Regions from separate parts of the Alkalilimnicola ehrlichii MLHE-1 genome, predicted to be linked through region 2. Evidence: predicted binding sites of a transcription regulator. Region 2 holds the regulator's gene; each other region holds the start of a gene.
What was found. The regulator sigma-54, encoded in region 2, starts transcription at its own class of promoters, with help from an activator protein. The targets are predictions, from matches to a motif close to TGGCANGNTNCNTGCTT.

Region 1: the regulator sigma-54 is predicted to act here: its motif matches at 1,633-1,649, upstream of nirB (nitrite reductase large subunit NirB).
Region 3: the regulator sigma-54 is predicted to act here: its motif matches at 2,230-2,246, upstream of MLG_RS05330 (TonB-dependent copper receptor).
Region 4: the regulator sigma-54 is predicted to act here: its motif matches at 2,252-2,268, upstream of flgA (flagellar basal body P-ring formation chaperone FlgA).

The regions. Positions count from the first base shown of each region.
Region 1 is NC_008340.1:1,941,522-1,945,708, forward strand. Features, by position in the region: gene serS (serine--tRNA ligase) at 152-1,426, opposite strand; gene nirB (nitrite reductase large subunit NirB) at 1,832-4,187, shown strand, end outside.
Region 2 is NC_008340.1:2,531,369-2,535,555, forward strand. Features, by position in the region: gene lptC (LPS export ABC transporter periplasmic protein LptC) at 1-33, shown strand, start outside; gene lptA (lipopolysaccharide transport periplasmic protein LptA) at 20-547, shown strand; gene lptB (LPS export ABC transporter ATP-binding protein) at 544-1,269, shown strand; gene MLG_RS11300 (RNA polymerase factor sigma-54) at 1,422-2,927, shown strand; gene hpf (ribosome hibernation-promoting factor, HPF/YfiA family) at 2,952-3,293, shown strand; gene ptsN (PTS IIA-like nitrogen regulatory protein PtsN) at 3,354-3,824, shown strand; gene rapZ (RNase adapter RapZ) at 3,879-4,187, shown strand, end outside.
Region 3 is NC_008340.1:1,188,666-1,192,852, reverse strand. Features, by position in the region: gene MLG_RS05345 (metal ABC transporter ATP-binding protein) at 1-558, opposite strand, end outside; gene MLG_RS05340 (metal ABC transporter substrate-binding protein) at 561-1,472, opposite strand; gene MLG_RS05335 (VOC family protein) at 1,577-2,020, opposite strand; gene MLG_RS05330 (TonB-dependent copper receptor) at 2,302-4,187, shown strand, end outside.
Region 4 is NC_008340.1:1,006,924-1,011,110, forward strand. Features, by position in the region: gene rplS (50S ribosomal protein L19) at 1-279, shown strand, start outside; gene MLG_RS04580 (flagella synthesis protein FlgN) at 489-968, opposite strand; gene flgM (flagellar biosynthesis anti-sigma factor FlgM) at 1,011-1,331, opposite strand; gene flgA (flagellar basal body P-ring formation chaperone FlgA) at 1,483-2,160, opposite strand; gene MLG_RS04595 (chemotaxis protein) at 2,442-3,380, shown strand; gene MLG_RS04600 (CheR family methyltransferase) at 3,433-4,187, shown strand, end outside.

The DNA.
Region 1 (4,187 bases), 590 kb from region 2:
CAATAGCGTCAACCATTCGTGGAGATTTTTCTTGGCTCTTGACTACGCTTAGGAGTTAACGCGACCACCCATCTTGGCGGCAGTATAGGAACGCCCCCCGGGCTTTACCAGAACCTCAGTGGGGCGATCAGCTATTAGCATAGAAGCGCTCTTAAAGCCGCGTGATCCCGCCCATATAGGGGCGCAACGCCTCGGGCACGGTCACCCGCCCGTCCGCCTCCTGGTAATTCTCCAGGATCGCCACCAGACAGCGGCCTACCGCCAGGCCGGAGCCATTGAGGGTATGCAGGGGCTCGGGTTTACCGGTTTCCGGATTACGCCACCGGGCCTGCATGCGACGGGCCTGGAAATCCAGGAAGTTGCTGCACGAGGAGATCTCCCGGTAGGTCTCCTGGGCCGGCAGCCAGACTTCGATGTCGTAGGTCTTGGCCGAGGAGAAGCCCAGGTCCCCGGTGCACAGGGTCACCACCCGGTAGGGCAGGTCCAACCGCTGCAGTATGGTCTCCGCGTGTCCGGTCAGCGCTTCCAGCGCCTCCCAGGACGCCTCCGGGCGCACCATCTGCACCAACTCCACCTTCTCGAACTGGTGTTGCCGGATCATGCCGCGGGTGTCCTTGCCATGGCTGCCCGCCTCCGAGCGGAAGCAGGGGGTATGGCAGGCGAATTTGAGGGGGAGTTGCCCGTCGGCGATGATCTCGTCCCGGGCCATGTTGGTGACCGGCACCTCGGCGGTGGGGATAAGGTAGTAGTCCTGCTCGGCGTCGAGGTGAAACAGATCGGCAGCAAATTTGGGCAACTGACCGGTCCCGAACAGGCTGTCCCGGTTGACCATGTAGGGGACGTAGATCTCCTGGTAGCCGTGCTCGGCGGTGTGGGTATCCAGCATGAACTGGATGAGGGCCCGGTGCAGCCGGGCCACCGCCCCGCGCATGACCACGAAGCGGGCGCCGGTCAACTTGGCCGCCGCTTCAAAATCCAGGCCGCCGTCGAGTAACTCGCCCAGTTCCACGTGGTCGCGGGGCCGAAACCCGAACTCTGGCGGCGTGCCCCAGCGGCGCACCTCCACGTTCTCGCTATCGTCCTCGCCCTCCGGCACGTCCGGATGCGGCAGGTTCGGCATCCCCACGTGGATGTCGTGGAGCTCGTCCTGCACCGCCTGCAATTCCCCCTTCGCCGCCTCCAATTGCCGGCCCAGATCGGCGACCTCGGCCTTCAGCGGTTCGATGTCCTCGCCGCGGGCCTTGGCCTGGCCAATCCCTTTGGAGCGGGTGTTGCGCTCGTTCTGCAGTTCCTGAGTGCGCACCTGCAGCTCGCGCCGGCGTTCGTCCAACGCCCGGTAGTGCGCCACGTCCAGCCGGTAGCCGCGGCGGGCCAGCGCCCGGGCCACCCCCTCGGGGTCTTGTCTCAGTTTGCGTGTATCGAGCATGCGTTTGTTTTTTGTCCGTGTACTGTCGTGAAGAAGCTGGCCATTGTACCTGCTGAGCGGTGACCGGGCACGACCTCACCCAACGCCCGGCCCCGTGGACCATTCGGGGGCAACCGGTCCGCCCCCCGCACGCTTTCGGTGCGGACCACGCCCGCGACCGGATCACATTTCATCGTATGCCACCGTTTTATTGGTATATTTTGTTCTGGCCGAAATCTTGCTTATCTATCGTTGAGGCGCGTGCAGCGCCCTGGGCCAATGGCGGCCCGCGGCGAACACCACAACGGGCCGAGGACGGCCCACCCCGGATAAAGGCGTCCGACATCACCCCCCATCAGGGGCTGACCGTCGGACGCCTTTTTTGTTTTCGCGGAATCGGGCCACGGGCCCGGGAGGTCAAAAGCGATGCAACGCGAACGATTGGTACTGGTAGGCAACGGAATGGCCGGGGTCAAGACCTTGGAGGAGTTGCTGGCGGTAGCGCCGGAGCGCTACGAGATCACCGTATTCGGCGCCGAACCCCACGGCAATTACAACCGCATCATGCTCTCCCCACTGCTCTCGGGCGAGAAGACGGTGGATGACATCATGCTCAACCGGCCCGAATGGTATGCGGAGAACGGAATCACCCTCCACACCGGCTGCCCGGTGACCGAAATCAACCGCCGGCACCGCGAGGTGATCAGTGGCGATGGCCGGCGCACCCCTTACGATCGCCTGCTCCTGGCCACCGGCTCCAACCCCTTCATCATCCCCGTGCCTGGCAATGACCTGCCCGGGGTACTCGCCTACCGCGATATCGGCGACGTGGAGGCCATGCTCGAGGCCAGCCGCCAGCATCGCCACGCGGTGGTTATCGGCGGCGGACTGCTGGGCCTCGAGGCGGCATGGGGGCTGCACCAACAGGGTATGGCGGTCACCGTGGTGCACCTGGCCCCCCACCTCATGGAGCGTCAGCTCGATGCCCTGGCCGGAGGCATGCTGGAGCAGTCCCTGCGCGAACGCGGTGTCGAGTTCCGCCTGGAGGCGCAGACCCAGGCCCTGCTGGGCGACGACCGCGTGGAGGCGGTCCGCTTTGCCGACGGCGAGGAGATCCCCGCCGACTTGGTGGTCATGGCGGCCGGCATCCGTCCCAACATCCACCTGGCGAAGGCGGCGGGCATCCTCTGCGAGCGTGGCATCGTGGTCAACGACACCATGCAGACCTTCGACCCGCGTATCTATGCCGTGGGCGAGTGCGTGCAGCACCGGGGCCAATGCTACGGCCTCGTTGCCCCGCTGTTCGAGCAGGCCAAAGTCTGTGCCAACCACCTGGCCGAGGCCGGCTTCGCCGCCTACGAAGGCTCGGTGACGTCCACCAAGCTCAAGGTCACCGGCGTGGATCTTTTCTCCGCCGGCGACTTTTCCGAGGCCGAAGGCACGGAGGCCATCGTCTACCAGGACCCGGCAGGCGGCATCTACAAGAAGCTGGTTCTGCAGGAGGATCGCATCCGGGGCGCCGTGCTCTACGGCGACACCAGCGACGGCGCCTGGTACTTCCAGTTGCTCAAGGACGGCACCTCGGTCAGCGATTTCCGCGACAGTCTGCTCTTCGGCCAAGCCCACCTGGGTGACGCCGGCCACGGTGGCCAAAGCCATGCCGAGGCCATGCCCATGGACGCCCAGGTCTGCGATTGCAACGGCGTGTGCAAAGGCGACATCGTCAACGCCATCCAGGAGCAGGGGCTTTTCAGCCTGGAGGAGGTGCAGTCGCACACCAAGGCCTCGGCCTCCTGCGGCTCCTGCACCGGGCTGGTGGAGCAGATCCTGCAATCCACCGTGGGCGGCGGCTACGCCGAGCCCAGGGTCAAACCCCTCTGCGCCTGCACCGACCACAGCCACGACCAGGTGCGTAAGGCTATCCGCGAGCAGCACCTGACCTGTCTGCAGCAGGTCTTCGACACGTTGGAATGGAAGACCCCGGATGGCTGCGACAAGTGCCGCCCGGCGCTCAACTACTACCTGATCTCCACCTGGCCCGAGGAAGCGCAGGACGACGAGATGGCGCGCCTGGTCAACGAGCGCATGCACGCCAACATCCAGAAGGACGGCACCTACTCGGTGGTGCCCCGCATGTGGGGCGGTACCACCACCCCGGCGGAACTGCGCAAGATCGCCGAGGTGGCGGAGCGCTACGACGTACCCACCGTGAAGGTCACCGGCGGCCAGCGGATCGATCTGCTGGGCGTGAAAAAAGAGGACCTGCCCGGCATGTGGGGCGAACTCGCGGAGGCGGGTTTTGTTTCGGGCCACGCCTACGGCAAGGCCCTGCGTACGGTGAAGACCTGCGTCGGCTCGGAATGGTGCCGCTTCGGGGTGCAGGACTCCACCAGCCTGGGCATCGCCCTGGAAAGGATGTGCTGGGGCGCGTGGACGCCCCACAAGGTCAAGCTGGCCGTCTCCGGCTGCCCGCGCAACTGCGCCGAGGCCAGCATCAAGGATCTGGGCGTGGTGGCCATCGAGTCCGGCTGGGAGATCCTGGTGGGGGGCAACGGCGGGGTGAAGGTGCGCGCCTGCGACACGCTCTGCCGGGTCGAGACCGCCGAGGAGGTGATGGAGTACGCCGCGGCCTACCTGCAGCTCTACCGCGAGACGGGCCGCTACCTGGAACGGACCGCGCCCTGGATCGAGCGCGTCGGCCTGTCGTGGGTCCGCGAGCAGGTGGTGGACGACGACGTCAACCGCAAGCGCCTCGCCGAGCGCTTCGAACGCGCCCAGTCCA
Region 2 (4,187 bases):
TCCGAGGTCAGAGGACACCATGAACTGCCATAACCGCGCCGCCACCTTGCTGGCCGGCCTGCTCTGTCTGCTGCTGGCCACCGGGGGGCAAGCCCGTACCCCCGACCGCGACCGGCCCATTGATCTGGAGGCCGACCGCGCCGAGATCGACAACGTCCGCGGCATCAGCACCTACACCGGCGCTGTCGTGTTGACCCAGGGCAGCCTGGTCATCACCGGCGATCGCATGGTTGTGCACACCCGCGACGTGGAGGGGCGCCGCGTTCTGGACCGGGTGGAGGTGGCGGGCGGCCCGGCCACCTACGAGCAACTGCCCCCGGGGCAAACCGACACGGTGCATGCCGAAGCCCCGCGCATGGAGTACCACAGTCGCGGGCCGCAGCGCCTGCACCTGTCCGGAGGGGCCGAACTCTGGCAGCGGGAGAACCGCATGTCCGGCGACGAGATCCGCGTCAATCTGGAGACCCAGGAGGCAGTGGTCGAGGGCCGGGAGGACCGGCGCACCCGCACCATCTTCTACCCGGCGGAGGAGCGGGACGAGGAATGAGCCGCCTGGAGGCCAAATCGCTGGTCAAGCGCTATCGCGGCCGCACCGTGGTCGAGGAGGCCTCACTCACCGTGGATGCCGGTGAGATCGTCGGCCTGCTGGGGCCCAACGGCGCCGGCAAGACCACCTGCTTCTACATGGTGGTGGGCCTGGTGCGGGCCGATGGCGGTCAGATCCTGCTCAACGGCGAGGACATCACTGCCCTGCCGATGCACGCCCGCGCCCGCAAGGGCATCGGCTACCTGCCCCAGGAGGCCTCGGTCTTTCGCAAGATGACCGTGGCCCAGAACATCATGGCCATCCTGGAGACCCGACCGGACCTGGACCGTCGGGCCCGAAGGGAGCAGCTACAACAACTCCTGGACGAATTCCATGTGCCGCACCTGGCAGACCAGTCCGGCATCAGCCTCTCCGGCGGCGAGCGCCGGCGGGTGGAGATCGCCCGGGCCCTGGCCGCCAACCCGCAGTTTATCCTGCTCGACGAGCCCTTCGCCGGCGTCGACCCCATCTCGGTGGTCGATATTCAGCACATCATCCGGCAGCTCACCGAGCGCGGCATCGGTGTACTGATCACCGATCACAACGTCCGTGAGACCCTGGGCATCGTGGAACGGGCCTACATCCTCAGCCAGGGCCGGGTCATCGCCCGCGGCAGCGCGGAGGAGGTCCTCGCCAACCAGGCGGTGCGCGAGGTCTACCTGGGCGAGCATTTTCGGCTATAGGCGCCATTCCGCTGTAAACTAGGGGCATCCAGACCCGCGTGACGGGTCGCTTCCGACGCCATCGGGCGGCGACGATTAAAGAGATCCATGACAAGACATCGCATTCACACTTCAAAAGAACCGGATGGGGGGCACCCCCTTTGGCAACGGTCATGAAACAATCGCTGCAACTTCGACTCGGGCAGCAACTCACTATGACGCCACAGCTGCAACAGGCCATCCGCCTGCTGCAGCTCTCCACCCTGGATCTGCAGATGGAGATCCAGCAGCAGCTCGAGTCCAACGTCATGCTGGAACTCGCCGAAGAGGACCAGCAGGAGACCGAACAGCGCACCGAAGAGGGCGAGACCCAGGACACGGAGGGCGAGCGCGGGGACGAGGCCAGCACCGAGGAGGCCACCGAGGCCGGGACCGCGGGCGAGGAGACCGCCGCCCAGGAGCAGGCCGACATCCCCGAGGACCTGCCGCTGGACTCCAATTGGGATGACATCTACGACGGCAGCACCCCCTGGAGCCAGCCGGACAGCGAGGACGAGGACCGCGACCCCTACGCCAACCGCTCCGGTGGCGGTGAAACCCTGCACGACCACCTGACCTGGCAGGCGGAGCTCACCCCCTTCACCGATCGGGACGCGGCCATCGCACAGGTCATCATCGACTCCGTGCGCGACGACGGCTACCTGGGCGCCGGCATCGAGGAGTTGATCTCCGCCCTGCCGGCGGAGTGGGCCGTGGAGCCCGATGAGGTCGAGGCGGTGCTCCGGCGCATCCAGCACTTCGACCCGGTGGGCGTGGCCGCCCGCGATCCGCGTGAGGCGCTGCTCATCCAGCTCGAGCAGCTGCCGCCGGACACCCCACTGCTGCCCGAGGCCCGGCGCCTGGTGGATCTGCACCTGGACATGCTGGTACAGCGCCAGTACGCCCAACTCTGTCGGCGCATGAAGCTCAATCAGGACCAGCTTCGCGAGGTCCTGGGCCTGATCCAGACCCTCGATCCGCGGCCGGGCTCGCAAATCGGTGGCGACGAGACCCAGTACGTGGTCCCCGACGTGGTGGTCCGGCGCAGCGACGGCCGCTGGCAGGTGGAGCTCAATCCCGCGACCGCCCCCCGGCTGCGGGTCAACAGCTATTACGCCAGCCTGATCAAACGCGCCGACAACAGCAGCGACAACACCACCCTGCGCAACCACCTGCAGGAGGCGCGCTGGTTCATCAAGAGCCTGCTTAGCCGCAACGACACCCTGCTCAAGGTCGCCCGCTGCATCGTCGAGCGCCAGCAGGGCTACTTCGACCACGGCGAAGAGGCCATGCAGCCGTTGGTCCTGCGCGAGGTGGCCGAGGCGGTGGACATGCACGAGTCCACCATCTCCCGGATCACCACCCGCAAGTACATGCACACCCCGCGGGGCACCCTGGAGTTCAAGTACTTCTTCTCCAGCCATGTGCAGACGGTGGACGGCGGCGAGTGCTCCGCCACCGCCATCCGTGCCCGCATCCGGCGTCTGATCGCCGATGAGAACCCCACCAAACCACTCAGTGACAGTCGTATTGCCAATATCCTCCAGGAGGAGGGCATAAACGTGGCAAGACGGACCGTAGCCAAGTATCGTGAGGCTATGGCCATCGCGTCCTCGTCAGAGCGCAAGCGACTGGCCTGAATCGCAACGTTGAAAGGAGGCGGCATGCAAATACAGATCACCGGTCACCACGTGGATGTCACGGATGCCCTGAAGGCCTATGTACGGGAGAAATTCCAGCGCCTGGAGCGCCATTTCGATAACGTGGTGGACAGCCACGTGATCCTCTCGGTGGAAAAACTCCGGCAGAAGGCCGAGGCCAATCTGCTGATCAGCGGCAACCGGCTGCACGCGGAGACCACCGACGAAGACATGTACGCCGCCATCGACGGCATGATCGACAAGCTTGACCGCCAATTGGTCAAGCACAAGGAGAAGGTCACCGACCACCACCGCCGCGAGGGGGCTGCTCAGAAGGCGGGAGCGGGCGCAGGGGCCGCGGAGTAGACACTCAACCATCGGCCGGTGACCGCCGTCGCGGTCACCGGCCCCGGGCTGAACGACACCATGAAAATCGCCGAACTCATCACTCCGGACCGCATCCGTTGCGACGCCGAGGTCAGCAGCAAGAAGCGCGTGCTGGAACAACTCAGCGACCTGCTGACTGCGGATGACACCACACTGGCCTCCACCCAGGTCTTCGACCGGCTGGTGGCGCGGGAACGGCTGGGCAGCACCGGCCTGGGCCACGGCGTTGCCCTGCCCCACGCCCGCATGGAGGGCATCGAGCAGGCGCGGGGTGCCATGATCCGCCTCGACCAGGGGGTGGACTTCGACGCCTTCGACCGGGAGCCGGTGGATCTGCTGTTTGCGCTGGTGGTCCCCGAGCACTTCACCGACGAGCATCTGCAGATCCTCGCCGACCTGGCGGAGATGTTCAGCGACAGCGGCCTGTGCGAACAGCTTCGCGCCACCACAGACCCCACACGCCTGCACCGGCTGCTATCGGAGTGGCAGGGCAGCGAAACGGCCGGCTAACACCGACCGCCCCGAGCGGCGGTCGGTGGGCGGAGCACCATCTTCATGAAGAGCATCCGGTTGATCATCATCAGCGGCCTGTCCGGGTCGGGGAAGAGCGTGGCCCTGCACACGCTCGAGGACCAGGGCTGGTACTGCATCGACAACCTGCCCATTGGGTTGCTCAGCGCCTTCGCCCGACACGTCAATGACACCTGCCCCGCCGGCGGCGGCCGCTACGCCGTGGGTATCGACGCCCGCAACCGCCCGGAGGACCTGGACCGCATCCCGGCGATCCTGGACGAGCTGCAGGCACTGGGCCTGAACAGCGAGGTGCTCTTTCTATTTGCCAGCCGCGAGACCCTGATCACCCGGTTCAGTGAG
Region 3 (4,187 bases), 1.3 Mb from region 2:
CAGCGGCTCGTCCAGCAGCAGCACCTCGGCCCGCTGGGCCAGGGCTCGCGCCAGCAGCACGCGCTTCTTCTGACCACCGGACAAGGCGCCGATGGGGCGCTCGGCATAAGCAGTCATGTCCACCGCCGCCAGCGCCTCGTCCACCGCAACCCAGTGACGAGGGTGGACAAAACGCGGTGGCATGAGGCGGCGCCAGGCGGGGTCGCCGCGCATGTGGCCGTAACGCCCCGTCAATACCGCGTCCCGCACCGATATCGGGAAGTCCCACTCAATGGCCTCCTGTTGCGCCATATAGGCCACCGCGCCCTGCCGGCGCTTACGGGCGGGCGTATCGCCAAGCACGGTGACCCGGCCACGCACCGGGCGCATGGAGCCAACCAGGATCCGGAACAGCGTGGACTTACCCGCCCCGTTGGGTCCGATGATCGCCGTCCACTGCCCGGCCGGCAGGCGCACATCCACATGCGCTAGCACCGGCTCACCCTCATAGGCCGCGTACAGCTTTTCAGCTTCCACCGCGGCCGGGGCGACGATTTTCCCGGAGGGGGGCTCGATCACGCTTACAGCTCCGACAGCGACTCCTTGATAAGCCGCACATTGTGACGCATCAGCGAGAAATAATCTTCTGCCCCGCTGCCCGCCCCGCCCAGCGAATCCACATAAAGCGGCCCGGCGACATCGACCCCGGTGTCCTCGGCGACACTGCGCACATGGCGATCGGAGATCGTGCTTTCCCAAAATACGGCACCCGGATTCTTCTGCCGTACCAGGTCGACGATGCGCATGATCTGGCGCGGGGAGCCCTCGGTCTCCGCGTTGGTGCCCCAGACGCCGTCATGGACAAACCCATAGGCGTCGGCAAAGTAGACGAAGGCCGCCTCACTGGTGATCAGCAGCCGACGTTCCTCGGGGACGGCCGACAAGGCCTCGGTCAGTTCGGTGTGCAGATCCAGCAGACGCCCGGCCAGGTCTTCGGCCCGCTCTTCAAAGGCGTCCGCCCGCTCCGGGTGCACCTCACCCAGGGCCCGGCCAATGGCCCGGGCGTAACCGGCGGCAGCGCGTGGATCCATCCACAGATGAGGGTCGGGGTCGCCCTCATAATCCCCGGTGACAATCGGCAGGGTGTCGTGGCCGCTGCGCTCGGCCACCGGCACCATTGGCACCCCCTCAGCGACCGTGGCCGCCACCTGGCCCATCCACTGCTCCAGTTGATAACCGTTGTACAGCACCAGGTCGGCGCGCTCCAACGCCATGAAGTTATTGGGGCTCAACTCCCACTCGTGGACCTCGGCACCGATGGGTGTCAATACCGTGAGGTCGACATCATCCCCCGCCACTTCACGGGTCAGGTCCCCGAGGATGGAGAAGGTCGCCACCACCCGGGGGCGCTCCCCCTCGGCGGCGTTGCCGCCGCCGCAAGCCATCAATACGAACGGCAACAGGGCCACAGTCACCAGCTTCCACGCCTTCATCCGGCAAGCCCCCTTATTGAATTGCGTTTAAGAATCATTCTTGATTGTAGCGAGCGCAATCCGTCTTGCCAAGCGCAGCTGACGCCCGGGACGGTGCAGCCGACCTACCACGTGCCGGTGTTCGCCATGGAGGCCCAGGGCTCTTTGGGCGGCAGCGCCTCACCCGCCTGCAGCAGCTCAATGGAGATGCCATCCGGCGAGCGGACGAAGGCCATGTGGCCGTCCCGGGGCGGCCGGTTGATGGTGACGCCGCTGTCCATCAACCGCTGGCACAGCCCATAGATATCCGGCACCCGGAAGGCCAGGTGGCCGAAGTTGCGGCCACCGGTATAGGTCTCCGGGTCCCAGTTGTAGGTCAGCTCCAACATCGGCGCCTTGTCCGCGCTGCGCGCCCGCGCCTCGTCGTCCGGGGCCGCCAGGAAGACCAGGGTAAAACGCCCCTTTTCGCTCTCCTTACGGCTGATCTCCACCAGCCCGAGCTTGTTGCAGTAGAAATCCAGTGACGCATCGAGATCGCTGACACGCACCATGGTGTGCAGGTACTGCATGGTCCCACCTCCTTTACGCATTGTCCTCATGCTGCGCTGCCAGGGCGACGGCTGCAACCGGGGGCGTTGACCGCCACGGCAGGCCGCCACCCGGGTATTTGCCACGCGGCTGTGTGAAATAACACACCCCGCCGGGGGCCGGGATGATAGTCAGTCCCGTTCCAAAGAAAACAGCGTGATTATTCAGGGTGTTGGGAAAAACCCAGCGCCGGCGTGCTTCTTGCTCTGGATAGCCCAATCAACCCATCCCGCGCAGCAAATAAAATCAGGAGCAAAACGATATGCCAGCGTCATCGCGCACCCGCCATGCAACCTACTTCATCGCCCTGGGCGCCATCACCGGTGCCGGGCTGCTGGGTACCCCGCCGCAGACGCACGCCGGTGGCCACGGCCACCTGGCCCCCATTGTGATCACCGCGCCGGTAATGACGAGCCCCGGCGAACTGGAGACCGATCCGCGCCAGGCCCGCCTGCCGCTGCCGGCCCAGGACGGTGGCAGTTTCCTCAAGTCCATTCCCGGGTTCACCACCAGCCGTAAGGGGGGCACCAGCGGCGACCCGGAGCTGCGCGGCCAGGGGGGTGGCCGCCTGAACATCCTGATGGACGGCCATCCGGTGCTCGGCGGCTGCGGCCAGCGGATGGACCCGCCCACCGCCTATATCTACCCGGAGAGCTACGACCGGGTGCGCATTTTCAAGGGGCCGCAGACGGTCCGCTACGGTGCCGCACCGGCCGGGGTGGTGGACTTCCAGCGGGACCCGCAGCGATTCGATGAGCCCACCGTCACCGGCCACGCCAGCATGACGGTGGGCCGTTTCGACCGCACCGATCTGATGGCCGACGTGACCGCCGGCAGCAGCGAGGGCTACGCTCGCATCATCGGCACGATCTCCAAACAGGACGACTACCGGGACGGTGACGGCGACAAGCTGCACTCGCAGTTCGAGCGCTGGAGCGGGACCGGCATCCTCGGCTGGACGCCGGATGAATTCACCAACCTGGAGTTCGCCTACGAGCGCAGTGACGCCGAGGCAGCCTACGGCGACCGGATGATGGACGGCACCACCTTCGACCGGACGGGCTACAGTCTCACCGCCCGCCGCGAGGCCCTCACCCCCTGGCTGGACGCGGTGGAGTTCAAGGCGTTCTACAGCTATGTGGACCACGTGATGGACAACTTCCGCATGCGCAGCGCCCCTCAGCAGACGGTGAGCTTCCCGGACCGGCGCACCACCGGCGCCAAAGTGGATGCCGAGCTGGTGCTGGCGGAACAGACCTGGTTGACCGTCGGCCTGGACTACACCGAGGACGAGCACGGTCGGGGCCGCCGGACCACCATGGGGGGTGCCAACACCCTGCAGGAGGTGCTGAGCACTGATTATTCCCGGAACGATACTGCGGAGTTCCGCGACTACGGGATGTATGCGGAGTTAGAACATGGGCTGACGGCTCGCGACTATGTCTTCTTCGGCGCCCGGATCGATCGCAACCGGGCCGAGGCCGAATCCATGTATGGGGGCGCTACTCCGGGTACCACGGACCGCAACACCCTCTGGAGTGGCTTCGCCCGCTACGAGCGAGATTTGGCCGACCTGCCCCTCACCCTCAACATCGGTGTGGGTGCCGCGGAGCGCGCCCCGGACTTCTGGGAGCGGATGAAGGACTTCGACCTGGAGACCGAACGTCTGACCCAGTTGGATGCCGGCGTCCAGTGGCGGGGCACGCGGGTGAACGCCACACTGTCCGCCTTTTACGGCGAGTTCAGCAACTACATCCTGGTCGGTGCCGAGTCCGGCGACCCCGATGCCCGTAATATCAGTGCCAGCCATTACGGCCTGGAGGCGGACCTGACCTACCGCTTCAGCCCGACGCTCTCCTCCACCACCACGCTCGCCTGGGTGCGTGCGGACAACGACAGCGACAACGAGCCGCTGGCCCAGACCCCGCCCCTGGAGGGCACGCTCAGCCTGGACTACGACGACGGCCGCTGGTTCGCCGGCGGTGTGGTCCGGGCGGTGGAGCGCCAGGACAGAATCCATGAGGGCTTCGGCACCATCTACAGCGTGGATACCGGTGAGACGCCCGGCTTCGCCACCCTGGGCCTCTACGCCGGCCACCGCTTCACCCAGCAAACCCACGCCACCATCGGCGTGGACAACGTGTTCGA
Region 4 (4,187 bases), 1.5 Mb from region 2:
GACACCGTGACCGTCCAGGTCTGGGTGAAGGAAGGCGGTCGTGAGCGTCTGCAGGCCTTCGAGGGCGTGGTGATTGCCAAGCGCAACCGCGGCATCAACAGTGCCTTCACGGTGCGCAAGGTCTCCCATGGTGAGGGCGTCGAGCGCGTCTTCCAGACCTACAGCCCGATCATCGAGAGCGTGAAGGTCAAGCGCCGGGGTGACGTGCGCCGCGCCAAGCTTTACTACCTGCGCGAGCGCAGCGGCAAGTCTGCCCGCATCAAGGAAAAGGTGAAGTAAGGCGGCGGGTGCCCGTCCGCCGGGGTGTTGCCTCCGGCGGGCCCCGTCAACAGGAAGCCCCCGGTGGCTACGCCATCGGGGGCTTCCTGTTTGCTGCCGCTACGATCGGGCGGTTTAGCTGAGTGTGGTGATCGCCCGTTCCGCACGTTCGCCCCGGTCCGCCCCAAAGCCGGCGCGCTGGGCGACCGGCCCGGCCACGGCGCCGGTCGTCAGGCGCTGGTGATGCATCGCCCGGGCCCGGCGCCCCCTTGGGCGCCGTCCCGCCCGTAGGTGACCCCCTGGGCGGGGGCCCCGGTCAGGATGGCAAGGATGCCGGCGGTCTGCTCCAGGCTGCGGTGGATCAACCGGCCGTTGGCCTCGTTGCTGCGCTGTAGTGCCTGCAACTGGCGGGTCAGGGCCTGCCACTCCGCCTCCAGGCCGGCGTCCGACCGCTCGCGCAGCAGACGGCGCATGCCCTCCGGGTCCGGCGCATAGCCCAGCGCCCAGGCCGCCTCCGCGCGCTGGCGCTCCGCCGCTTCCAGCGTCGCCAGCGCCTCCAGCTTCTCGGGCATCAACGCGGTAAGGCCCTCGGGGTCGCGCTGCTCCAGCAGGCCGCGCTCCCGTTCGAGCACCGCCATGACCGTGTGCGCACACTCCTGGCAGCGTTGCAGGCTGTCACGGAGGCGGTCATCCTGGTCAGAGTCGGTCATAAGCCGTCGTCCTCACGGTGCCGGGGGCGGCCTGCCGCCCGGTCAGTCGTTCAGGAGGTTCTCCAGTTCCACCATGCGGCTGGCGATCCGCTCCGCATCCACCGGATACTCGCCGTTGGCGATGCGCTCTTTCAGCGCATCGACCCGCTCCCGGTTCACCTCCGGGGTGGCGTCGATCTGCTGGCGCACGGCCTGCAGCCGGTCGGAGACCGCGGCCTGGTCGGCGGCGGGGCGCTCGCCGGCAGCCGATGACCGCTCGCCGGCGCCGTCCTGCCGGGTGCTGCCACCTGCCTTGCCGGCATTGCCCGGGGTCAGTCCCGGGGTGGCCGGGAGCCGGTTGCCGTTGTTGATGGGATCCGTCATTGTGCTCTCTCCGTCCAGAATCTTGACTCAGCGTTGCCCGGGGTGGGGCTGAGCGGTCACTCTGGATAGTCAATCGGCCGATCGTCCGGAAACTTTAGCCGGCTATCGCTGATTTGAGAATATGCGAAAACCGTGCCGGTGGCGATGCCCCTCACCGACCGACCTCCACCAGGGATTCGCCGGCCACCCGGCCCTCGACCACTCGCCCGGAGCTGCCCGCCTCGACCCGCACGATATCGCCCAGCACGCCGCTCTCCAATGCCTTGCCCTGGCCGGTCACCTGCACCCTGCCGCCGCCCGCGCGCAGCGTGACACTGCGACCGCGCTGCACGAGCTGCGGTGCGGCCAGCGCGTTGCCGGCAATCAGATCGCCCCGGCGCAGCGATCGGCGCAGCTCCTTGCCGATGAGATGCTCGGCTTCGGTCTCGTAGGGGCGGTGCAGTGAGGCGAGCTGGCGGCGCTCGGTGGTCACACTGTCGGCCCTCAGGCGTTCGCCTCGGCGCAGCGGACGGGCGGCCACGAGGACCTCCACCTGGGTATCCACCCGGGCGCTGACATAGACCGTCCAGGGCTGGGTGCCGGTGCAGCGCACGCCCACGGTGAGATTGCCAACACCCCGATTATCGTGGGGAGAAAACGCCTCCAGGGCGCCGTCACAGGGGTGCAGCCGCAGGCGCGGGTCCAGCCGTCCGATGGTGATCTCCAGCTCGTCACCGAGCCCGGTAAATTGCCCCTCGACCCAAGTAGCAGCGGTGGACCGGATGTCGTCGAGCGACTGGCGCTCCGCCTGCACGGGACCGCTGGCCGTCAAAAAAATGGCTGTCAGCAATAGCCCGATTGTCCGGGGCGACACGGTGTGCCTGGGCATTGTGGCTGCTCCGTCAATGAACCCTGTGGGGGACTGGGGTGGTGCAGGGTGACAGCAGGATTCATGCCAGGGCACTCGGTGGCCGCGATCATTCCTATTCACTAAAACCTATGGTGGAATAGGGCCGTGGCCCTTCGCCGCCCGCATGCCGGCGGGCCGGGGCGGGGGCCTCAAGTTTCGGGCCCCGCGACCGATGCCAAAGGCCAGGGTTGGACCGGCGTCCTGTAGCCACCGGGGGAGTCATGTCGCAGATTTTGCACGCAGTCGATCAGCGCACGCAGCTGGCGGGACGCAACCGCATGGAGTTGTTGCTGTTCCATTTCGGCGGCGCCCAGCGCTACGGCATCAACGTCTTCAAGGTGCGGGAGGTCATCCCCGCGCCGCGCCTGAGCCGGGTCCCCCAGAGCCACCCGGTGGCCCGAGGCATCGCCCACATCCGTGGCCAGACCATCCCGGTGCTGGACCTGAGCATGGCCGTGGGTGGCCCGCCGCTGGATGTCGGGGATGGCGGCTACGTGGTGGTCACCGAGTACAATCGTACGGTGCAGGGTTTCCTGGTGGCTGGGGTGGACCGTATCGTGAACCTGCAGTGGGAGGACGTGCTGCCGCCGCCCTCCCAGGGCTCCGGGGAGACCTACCTGACCGCCATCGCCCGCATCGAGGGGAAGATGGTGCAGATCATCGATGTGGAGAAGGTGCTGGCCGAACTCAACGCCGCCGGCGGGCTGGACCCGCGGCAGGTGGAGGGCGGCGCGGACGAGGCACTGCAGGGCGCGGAGGGCTGGCATGTGCTGGTGGCGGACGATTCCGTCATCGCCCGCCGGCAGGTGGTGCACACTGTGGAGGACCTGGGGTTGGCGTGCACCGCCGTGCGGGACGGCCTGGAGGCGCTGGAACAGCTCAAGGCCTGGACGGGGGAGACCCCCTCACCGCTCGACCGGCTCCTGATGGTGATCTCCGACGTGGAGATGCCCCGCATGGACGGCTACACGCTGACCAGCCGTATCCGCACCGACGAGGCCCTGCAGGGGCTCCATGTGCTGCTGCATTCGTCGTTGTCCGGGGTCTTTAACGAGCGGATGGTCCAGCAGGTGGGGGCGGACGATTTTCTGTCGAAGTTCCGTTCCAATGAACTGGCGGCGCGGGTGGAGAACCGCCTTGCGGCGGTGACGCAGCGCTGAGGTGCGGCCGACACGGTACGCACCCCTGCCGCGGTGGTGACTATCGCAGGGAGTGAGCTTGAGCGTTTCAGCCATTAAAGAGAAAGACTACCAGGCGTTCCGCCAGTTACTGGAGTCGTCCAGCGGCATTGTGTTGGGCGACAACAAGCAGTACCTGGTGGCGAGTCGTCTGGGGCCGCTGATGGCGGATCAGCGGGTTTCCGATCTGGGGGAGCTGGTCGAACGGCTGCGCCGTCCGGGCGGTGCGACCCTGCGTGCCAAGGTGGTCGAGGCGATGACCACCAACGAGACCCAGTGGTTCCGGGATGGTTTTCCCTTCCGCGTCCTGCGCGAGCGCATCCTGCCCGACTTCGTGGAGCGTGGTCAGCGCTCCATCCGCATCTGGTCCGCGGCCTGCTCCTCCGGTCAGGAGGCGTATTCCATCAGCATGACGGTGGATGAGTTCAACCAGTCGGGCCGGGGGGCGATCGACGCCGAGATCCTGGGCACCGATATCGCGCCGCGGATGATCGAGATGGCGCGTCAGGGGCGGTATCGGGCCAGTGTCGCCCGTCGCGGCCTCACTCCGGAGCGCCAGCAGCGCTTTTTCCGGGAGGTGGGTGACGACACCTGGGAGGTGCGCCCGGAGGTCAAGCGCCGGACCCGCTTTCAGCTACATAACCTGCTCGACAGCTATGCCTCACTGGGTCGGTTCGACATCATCTTCTGTCGTAATGTGCTCATCTACTTCTCCACGGATTCCCGTCGCGACATCATTCACCGCATGGCCCGGGCGGTCCGGCCCGGCGGCTGGCTGATCGTCGGCGC